One region of the Bacillus rugosus genome, then DNA from elsewhere that is predicted to be linked to it. Evidence: riboswitches for the same ligand, from Rfam matches in the RefSeq annotation. Region 1 holds a riboswitch; the other holds the start of a gene.
What was found. A riboswitch is a leader RNA that binds a small molecule or an ion and turns the genes downstream of it on or off. The one in region 1 is predicted to bind cyclic di-AMP.
Positions count from the first base shown of each region.

Region 2: linked by a shared signal. The riboswitch ahead of ktrA (potassium uptake protein KtrA) and the one ahead of M0696_RS02550 (dicarboxylate/amino acid:cation symporter) in region 1 are both predicted to bind cyclic di-AMP.

Region 1 is NZ_CP096590.1:502,299-506,871, reverse strand. It holds gene M0696_RS02560 (ABC transporter permease) at 1-103, opposite strand, end outside; gene M0696_RS02555 (ABC transporter ATP-binding protein) at 96-1,022, opposite strand; gene M0696_RS02550 (dicarboxylate/amino acid:cation symporter) at 1,114-2,352, opposite strand; cyclic di-AMP (ydaO/yuaA leader) riboswitch at 2,427-2,557, opposite strand; gene M0696_RS02545 (AI-2E family transporter) at 2,606-3,658, opposite strand; gene dctP (C4-dicarboxylate transporter DctP) at 3,809-4,573, opposite strand, start outside.
Region 2 is NZ_CP096590.1:3,062,988-3,067,560, forward strand. It holds gene betB (betaine-aldehyde dehydrogenase) at 1-312, opposite strand, end outside; gene gbsR (transcriptional regulator GbsR) at 510-1,052, shown strand; gene bslA (biofilm surface layer hydrophobin BslA) at 1,259-1,804, shown strand; cyclic di-AMP (ydaO/yuaA leader) riboswitch at 1,951-2,099, shown strand; gene ktrA (potassium uptake protein KtrA) at 2,174-2,842, shown strand; gene ktrB (Ktr system potassium transporter KtrB) at 2,849-4,186, shown strand; gene M0696_RS15640 (YiaA/YiaB family inner membrane protein) at 4,225-4,488, opposite strand.

The sequences.
Region 1 (4,573 bases):
TTAAAGCCATGAAAAATTGAAAGACCGCCATCAGGATAAGAGACACCAATGTGACCTTCCGGTTAAAAAGTTTCATATGTTCATTCCAAATTAATTTAGACAAGCTCTTCTCCCTCCTCTTGATGAGCAGTTGTCGCTTTTATGAATTCATCTTCAAGTGATTGCGTATAAGGCGTAATGGAAAAGACATTCAGGTCTTGTCCGACAAGTGAACGGTTCAGCTCCGGAATGTTTTCTTTCGCTACCTCAACAACAATCGCCCCGTCTTGCCGTTCTGCTTGATATTGATTGCCTGCCAGCCAATTGAGCGCTTTTTCTTCCGGCTGCACTTCAATGATCGCTTTTTCTGTTTTTTGATCTGTCCCATGTAAGCTGACTTCCGCTTTGATCTCGCCTTTTTGAATGATGATGACACGGTCGCACAGATCCTCTACCTCACGCAATAAATGAGTAGCGAACAGGACTGCTGTTCCTTCCTTTTCTGCGAGCTCCTTAATATGATCGCGAAAATCCTTCATCCCCGCAGGATCGAGACCGTTTGTCGGTTCATCTAAAATGAGAAGCTTCGGGCGGTGAAGAATTGCTTGTGCAATGCCAAGACGCTGGCGCATGCCGAGGGAATAGGTTTTCACCTTATCATGAATCGCTGATGTCAGCCCGACACGTTCCACTACTTCATCAAGCCGTTCATCCGCTATTTTTTTGTGCATATTCGCAAAGTGCTTGAGGTTTTCCCAGCCTGTCAGGTACGGATAGAACTCCGGATTTTCGACGATCGCTCCAACCGCTTCCATCGCTTTTTCAAACTCTGTATCATGCTGAAATCCGCTGATTGTCACACTTCCGCTGTTTTGTTTTAACAGCCCGACGATGATACGGATGAGTGTTGTTTTTCCGGAACCATTCGGACCGAGCAGTCCGATGATTTCGCCCTCCATGACGTCCATGCTGATCTGTTTTAAAATTTGTTTAGACCCAATCTTTTTATCGAGGCCTTCAATATGTAAAATCGGCTCAGCCATAAAGCCTTCCTCCTTTTTCGACAAAAAATAAACAGTGCCCAAAAATTAGGCACTGTTTGTATTATAGCATTTGTTGCTTCCAAATGTTTGGTTAAACCGATAGAGTCGGAGCTTGCTCAGGCTGTTTATTCTTTTCTGTTTCTGTAATAATGACGGCGCAAGCCGCGTCTCCTGTTGTATTCACCACTGTACGGAGCATATCAAGCAGGCGGTCAATTCCGAGAATTAATCCGATTCCCTCGACAGGCAGGCCGACAGATTGAAGGACCATGGCGAGCATAATCAAACCGACACCCGGAACACCTGCGGTTCCGACACTTGCTAACACTGCCGTCAGTATCACCATCAGCAGCTGAGTGAATGTTAGATCGTGCCCAAATACCTGCGCAATGAAGACGGTGGCTACCCCTTGCATGATGGCTGTTCCGTCCATATTAATTGTAGCGCCGAGTGGCTGGACGAAGCTGCTGATCGGCTCAGGCACTTTTAATTTTTTCTGGGCCACATCCATTGAAACCGGCAAAGTTGCATTGCTGCTGGAAGTACTGAATGCGACGACCATAACTTCTGAGAAATTTTTAAAGAACGTAATCGGATTTCTTCTGGCTATAAGCGCAACCGTAGATCCGTAGGTAACGACTGCATGTATCAGTAATGCCATGGTTACCACAATCATGTACAAGCCCATTGCTTTCATTGCACTGAAGCCTTGGCTTCCAATAGCTGTCGCAATCAGACCAAATGTACCATACGGAGCGAACTTCATTACAAGATTCACCAGGTACATCATCAATTCATTTCCTTGTTCAACAACCTTGAGCAGCATATCCGCTTTTTTTCCGAGCATTGTAATCCCAAGCCCGACAAAAATGGCAAAAGCGATAATTTGCAGCATATTCCCTTCCGTCATCGCTTGAACAGGGTTGGTCGGAATAATGTTTAACAGGGTGTCCGCAATACTTGGCGCTTTTTCAGCAGTGAATTCGGCAGACGATGTGTCATACGTTCCGAACTCTCCCGGTTTGATGACAAGAGCTAAAATGATGGCAATGGTAATCGCCACTGCTGTCGTGACGAGAAAATAAGAAATCGCCTTTACACCGATTCTGCCAAGCTTCTTAGGATCGCCCAGCCCGGCTACTCCCAGTGTCAGTGAGAAAAAGACAATCGGAACGACAAGCATTTTAATGAGGTTTAAAAAGATTGTGCCAAGCGGCCCAAATACAAACTTATTTAAATTTTCAAATAATTCAGGTGATGTTACGTTCAAAATAATCCCCGTGACCGCACCTAGCACCAATGCAATGATTATCTTTGTAGCCAGTTTCATCCGCATTCCTCCCTTTTTTGAAAAAAAGCCCGCGAGAGACTTCCCGTGGGCTTTGGCTGTATCTTCAAACCACAGGACTCTCTCTTCACGCTGATGAGGTTAGCTGACGGGTTCGGACGAAGAGATGTCCGTTTTTCAGATGAAAAATTAACCCCAAAAGATTGGGTCCCCCACTCCTTCTAAAAGGATTAAGCGTGTGGCTTACTATTGTATGATTTAGTTTATTTATACAGAAAAGATCCAATTTTGTAAACTATTTTTTGTTACTTTTCTCTTGGAATCTTTTGGGTCCTTCTTCCTTGTTGGTGACATCAAGAATATCAAGGAGAAACACAAAGATCGGAATCCCGATTATTAAACCCCAAATGCCTAAAAAGTGCTCAGAGAAAATGAGTACTGTGAAGGTGAAAAAGATCGGCAGCTCCGTTTTCGCAGACATTAGCTTCGGATTTAAGAAATACGTTTCGATCGCATGTATGGCGAATATGACAAGCACAATGTAGAGCACATACATTCCGCCGCCAGTGCTGTAGGCAATAATACTGAGCGGGATCAGAGAAATGACGACGCCTGCTACAGGGATCAATCCGAGGAAGAATACCATAATAGAAAGCCCAAACAGCTGCGGGAAATGCATAATCCAAAGCGCGATAAACGTCAGAATACAGTTGACGAGCGCAATGATAAATTGAGCCTCAAGAACTTTGCCGAACGTTCTTGCAAATTTGCTTCCGAAAAAAGCAATTTCCTCATAAAAGACCCTTAGTTTGCTTGTTTTAAATTTCGCCATGAACTCAGTAAGCCGCTTTTTCTCAAATAAGAAAAACATGCTGAGAATGAGCGCCATTACAATCTGCAAGCCGAATGTGCTGATATCGGCCAGATACGTATACACCACATTGAAGCCCTCTTTGACATATGAACTGATGTTAATATCTCCGAAAACACTTGTGATCTCATCAAAGAAAGGGATGGTGTCCGGGTGATACGCAATATGTTTAATCTGCTTAACCAGCTGCTGAATCTGCGCCGCGACGACCGGATAAAACACAAAACCTCCGACTGTAAGCAGCACAGCCAGCAACATGTAAAGAAACGTAATGACAACCCGCTGGCTCACTCGGAAGAACCGGCTTAAAAACTGCCGTACGACAAGCTCCAAACGATCCATAAGAAATGTGAAAATGAAGGTCAGCAATATTAAGTTGATCATGCTCTTAAATAGATATAACACACCAGTTAACACGACAAAGATGGAAAAACGTCTTACTCCCGGGTGCTGAAAAAATTTAACTAAAGCGGCCATTTATACACTCCTGTTAGGACAAACGTCCTTCATTCAATATAGTATCCATTTGTAAATTATATAACAAAAAAATGCTGAGGTCTCTGTCCTCACCTTAATTATTCTTAAACAATTAAAAAAACGGCCCCCATGGATGGGCCGTTCTTTTTTTCAGACTGCTGTTTTCATTTTTTTCATGCCTTCAACAGCCTCTATGCTTTTTGCTTCATCGAATTCATTTTCGCTTTTTGCAACAATGATCGTGGCGATTCCGTTTCCGATCAGGTTCACAATCGCTCTTCCTTCACTCATGAAACGGTCGACTCCAAGCAGGAGTGCAAGGCCCTCCAGCGGAATGACCTGAAGCGCTGACAGTGTTGAGGCAAGGACGATAAATCCGCTTCCCGTCACACCGGCCGCTCCCTTCGATGTCAGCATCAGAACGAGGATAATTGTAATTTGCTGGCCGATGCTGAGGTCTACTCCAAACACCTGTGCCAGAAAAACCGTCGCCATTGATAAATAAATGGATGTGCCGTCAAGGTTAAACGAATAGCCCGTCGGAATGACAAGCCCGACAACGGATTTCGAACAGCCGTAACGCTCCATTTTATCCATCATTCGCGGAAGCACCGATTCTGAAGAGCTTGTGCCAAGCACGATCAGAAGCTCATCTTTAATGAAGCGCAGGTAGTTCAACAGGCTGAATCCGTAAAGCTTGCAGATGATATTTAAAGCAACAAATACGAACAGGAACATCGTAATATAAACAGACATCATTAAGCTTGCCAGAGGCTTGATGGAATCGAGACCGAAGTGCCCGATCGTATACGCCATCGCCCCGAATGCCCCGATTGGCGCGGCACGCATGATGTAGCCGATGATTTTGAAAAAGACGTGAGAAAGCTTGTCGAAGAAATCAATGACACTTTTGCC
Region 2 (4,573 bases), 1.6 Mb from region 1:
GTCCATATCCGCCTTGCTTTCTTCGAGTGTTTTTCCCGTATCAAGCGATTCAAGCTCAGCCAGCTCATCAAGGTCGCGTCTGATTAATTCCGCAATTTTCAGAACAATCTTCCCGCGTTCAAGCCCGGATAGAGATGACCATTCTCCTTTGTCAAATGCTCTTCGCGCGGCTGAAATTGCCTTGATGGCGTCCTCTCGCCCTCCTTCGCTTACGGTTGCAATTTCTTCTTGATTAAATGGATTGATAATGCTGCGGATCTGCTCTTCTTCGGCACTGATCCATTCTCCGTCAATATATAATGTTTGACTCATATAAGCCTCCTTGACGTAAATAAAGTTTGTTAAATAAAAATTTAATGTTTTTAACAACCTTAATCTAACATACGAATTTTAAACTGTCAAAGCCCCATTTTGATTTTCTTTTTGACATTTCTTTATGTTTCGTTAAGATAAAGAACATAAAGAAATAACTTAACGAATTTAATTTTCTAATGGAAAAGAGGGTCAGTATGGATGAAAATCCAGAATTTGCAGCTATAGAACAGGCTCGGGATCTTGTTATCGACTCCATTGCTGAAACGATGGATCTTTACGGTATTACCCGCAGTGTCGGGATTTTATATGGGACGATGTATATGAGGGATGAGATGACACTTGACGAAATGCGTGAGGAATTGCAAATGAGCAAGCCAAGCATGAGCACAGGCGTCAAAAAGCTTCAGGACTTAAATGTAGTGAAAAAAACATTTCACCGGGGCATCCGCAAGCATACCTTTGTGGCTGAAAAAGATTTCTTCAAATTTTTCACAAATTTCTTTCCGCCTAAATGGGAACGCGAAGTGCAGGTAAATGTAGCAGCTATTGAAGAGGCTCAGGCTGATTTACAAGAGATTTTAAGCAAGGAAGGTCTCAGTGAGGACATCAAAAATGAAGCGCTGCAGTTATACGAGCAGCTGGAAAGCTCTAAAGCCTACTATGACTGGCTGAAGCGTCTTGCTGAATCGGTGCAGAGCGGGGAAATTTTCAAATTTATACCGATTGAAACAAAGTAAAACAGAAAACGCCTGGGAAACCGGGCGTTTTTTTGTTCTTTTATATGAAATTACTACAAATTTGAAAAATACGGGAAAAACACCCCATTTACTTCCAAAATATTTGATGGTAATTTTATGTAGGTAAAATTTGTATTTGGCCGTTCAGAGGAGGTGAAAAGCGGGCAGGCCTGTATATTTTATAACTTTTTAGGGGGAATTTTATTATGAAACGCAAATTATTATCTTCTTTGGCAATCGGTGCATTAAGTCTAGGTTTACTCGTTTCTGCTCCTTCAGCTTCTTTCGCGGCTGAATCTAAATCAACTTCCGCTCATACTGAGTCTACTATGAGAACTCAGTCAACAGCTTCATTGTTTGCAACAATCACAGGGGCCAGCAAAACGGAATGGTCTTTCTCAGATATCGAATTGACGTATCGTCCAAATACGCTTCTCAGCCTTGGCGTTATGGAATTTACATTGCCAAGCGGATTTACTGCAAATACGAAAGACACAATGAACGGGCGTGCGTTGCGTGAAACACAGATCCTTAATAACGGGAAAACAGTAAGAATCCCTCTGGCACTTGATTTGTTAGGAGCTGGCGAATTCAAATTAAAACTGAATAACAAAACACTTCCTGCCGCTGGTACATATACTTTCCGTGCGGAGAATAAATCATTGAGCATCGGAAATAAATTTTACGCAGAAGCCAGCATTGACGTGGCTAAGCGGAGCACTCCTCCGACTCAGCCGTGCGGCTGCAACTAATCTCAAAAGACCGGTTAATGCCGGTCTTTTTTGTGTTTTGACCTCCCCTTTTTCCTCTATTTCCAATTTTCTTTTTTCTGGTTAAAAATTTAAATTGACAAACTCTAGAAACAGGAGTAAATTCTTGAGTGTTCAATTTCATACAGTCTCTTTTACCGCTTAATCAAACACGAACGGGGGAACCAACGATTGGCTGTTTTTTTAACAGCCTTGGGGTGAATCTTACTAAGTAAGAGGGGGTACTCTGAATCCCTAATCCGACAGCTAACCTCGTAGGCGTTTACAGAGAGGAGGTCTATTAGCGACCATTCTTCGAAATGGTCTTTTTTTGCTCAAAAAACGTTAATTTTACTAAGGGAGTTATGAACATTGGGAAGAATAAAAAATAAGCAATTTGCCGTGATCGGACTGGGCCGGTTTGGCGGAAGCATTTGCAAAGAGCTGCACAGAATGGGCCATGAGGTCCTTGCAGTTGATATCAACGAAGAAAAGGTAAATGCATACGCTTCTTACGCAACTCATGCGGTGATTGCCAACGCCACCGAAGAAAACGAATTGCTTTCGTTAGGAATACGCAATTTTGAATATGTGATTGTTGCAATTGGAGCAAATATTCAAGCGAGCACCCTGACCACCCTATTATTAAAAGAGTTTGACATCCCAAATATTTGGGTAAAGGCTCAAAACCATTATCATCATAAGGTACTTGAAAAAATCGGTGCTGACCGCATTATTCATCCTGAAAAGGATATGGGCGTCAAGATCGCGCAAAGCCTTTCTGACGAGAACGTTTTGAATTACATTGATTTATCTGATGATTACAGTATTGTCGAGCTGCTGGCAACACACAAGCTTGATTCAAAATCGATTATTGACCTGAATGTAAGAGCGAAGTACGGCTGTACAATCCTGGCGATTAAACATCATGGAGATATCCGTCTTTCTCCCGCACCTGAAGACATCATCTACGAACAGGATTGCCTGGTAATCATGGGGCATAAAAAGGATATTAAACGTTTTGAAAACGAAGGGATGTAGACATAGGTGACACTTCAAAAGGACAAAGTGATCAAATGGGTTCGTTTTACACCGCCTCAAGTGCTTGCAATTGGTTTTTTTCTTACCATTATCATCGGGGCTGTGCTGTTAAAGCTTCCGATTTCTACAATGAAGCCATTGTCATGGATAGATGCCCTTTTTACTGCAGCTTCCGCTACAACCGTTACAGGACTTGCAGTTGTCGATACCGGTACAGAATTTACACTTTTCGGGCAAACTGTCATCATGGGGCTGATTCAGATCGGCGGGCTTGGATTTATGACTTTTGCTGTTTTGATCGTCATGATATTAGGAAAAAAAATCGGATTAAAAGAACGAATGCTGGTACAGGAAGCCTTAAACCAGCCGACAATTGGCGGCGTCATAGGCCTTGTCAAAGTCCTGTTTCTGTTTTCCATCAGTATTGAGTTGATAGCAGCACTCATCTTATCCATCAGGCTTGTCCCCCAGTATGGCTGGGCATTCGGCTTGTTTGCCAGTCTATTTCACGCAATCTCTGCTTTTAACAATGCCGGGTTTTCGTTGTGGCCGGATAATTTGATGAGCTACGTTGGCGACCCTACAGTTAACCTAGTGATTACTTTCTTATTTATTACAGGAGGGATTGGATTTACCGTTCTGTTTGACATTATGAAAAATCGGCGATTTAAAGCCTTTTCTCTACATACGAAAATCATGCTTACAGGAACCCTGATTCTGAATGCGGTCGCCATGCTTGTGATCTTTATTTTAGAGTACAGCAACCCCGGTACGCTCGGCCACCTGCATATAGGAGATAAACTATGGGCTTCCTATTTTCAGGCTGTGACGCCGAGAACCGCTGGCTTCAATTCTCTTGATATTGGGAGCATGAGAGAAGGAACGATTGTATTCACTTTATTATTAATGTTTATCGGAGCAGGCAGCGCTTCAACGGCGAGCGGCATTAAGCTGACTACGTTCATCGTGATTTTAATGTCTGTGATCGCATATTTGCGAGGTAAAAAAGAAACGGTTATTTTCCGCCGCTCCATCAAATATCCGATTATCATTAAAGCTTTAGCTGTGAGCGTCACCGGTTTGTTCATCGTGTTTTTAGGGATATTCGCCCTGACGATCACAGAACAAGCGCCGTTTATTCAAATTGTGTTTGAAACCTTTTCCGCATTCGGAACTGTCGGTCTATCGATGGGATTGACTCCTGAACTCACAGAAGCGGGAAAATGTATCATTATTGTCATCATGTTCATCGGAAGAATTGGCCCTTTGACGTTCGTGTTTTCATTTGCAAAAACAGAGAAATCAAATATTCGTTACCCTGACGGCGAGGTGTTTACGGGGTGATAACAAAAAAATCCGGCGATTTAGGCGCCGGATTTTTTTTATGATTCGATATGAGATTGATTTTGTCTTTTTTCCTGTTCCGCGATGATTTCGTTATCCTCTGCGTTATCACGGGTCACTTTTTGTGTAAGAATCGCACCGACAGCTACAAGTATCATAACAGCGATGTAATAGCCTTTTTCATTGAGTTCCAGATTATCAGCATTATAGAGTCCGATACTAAACAAAAATACTCCCGCAAAAAAAGTGAAATAAGCTAATACTGTAAAGGCAACCGTGTTTCTCCGTCTATATTTCTGCACCTTTGTTCCCTCCTGAAAGCATAGTCAATAAGTGATAACTTCCGTGGAATATTATACCTCAAATTCCCCTGAATGGAACAAAGAA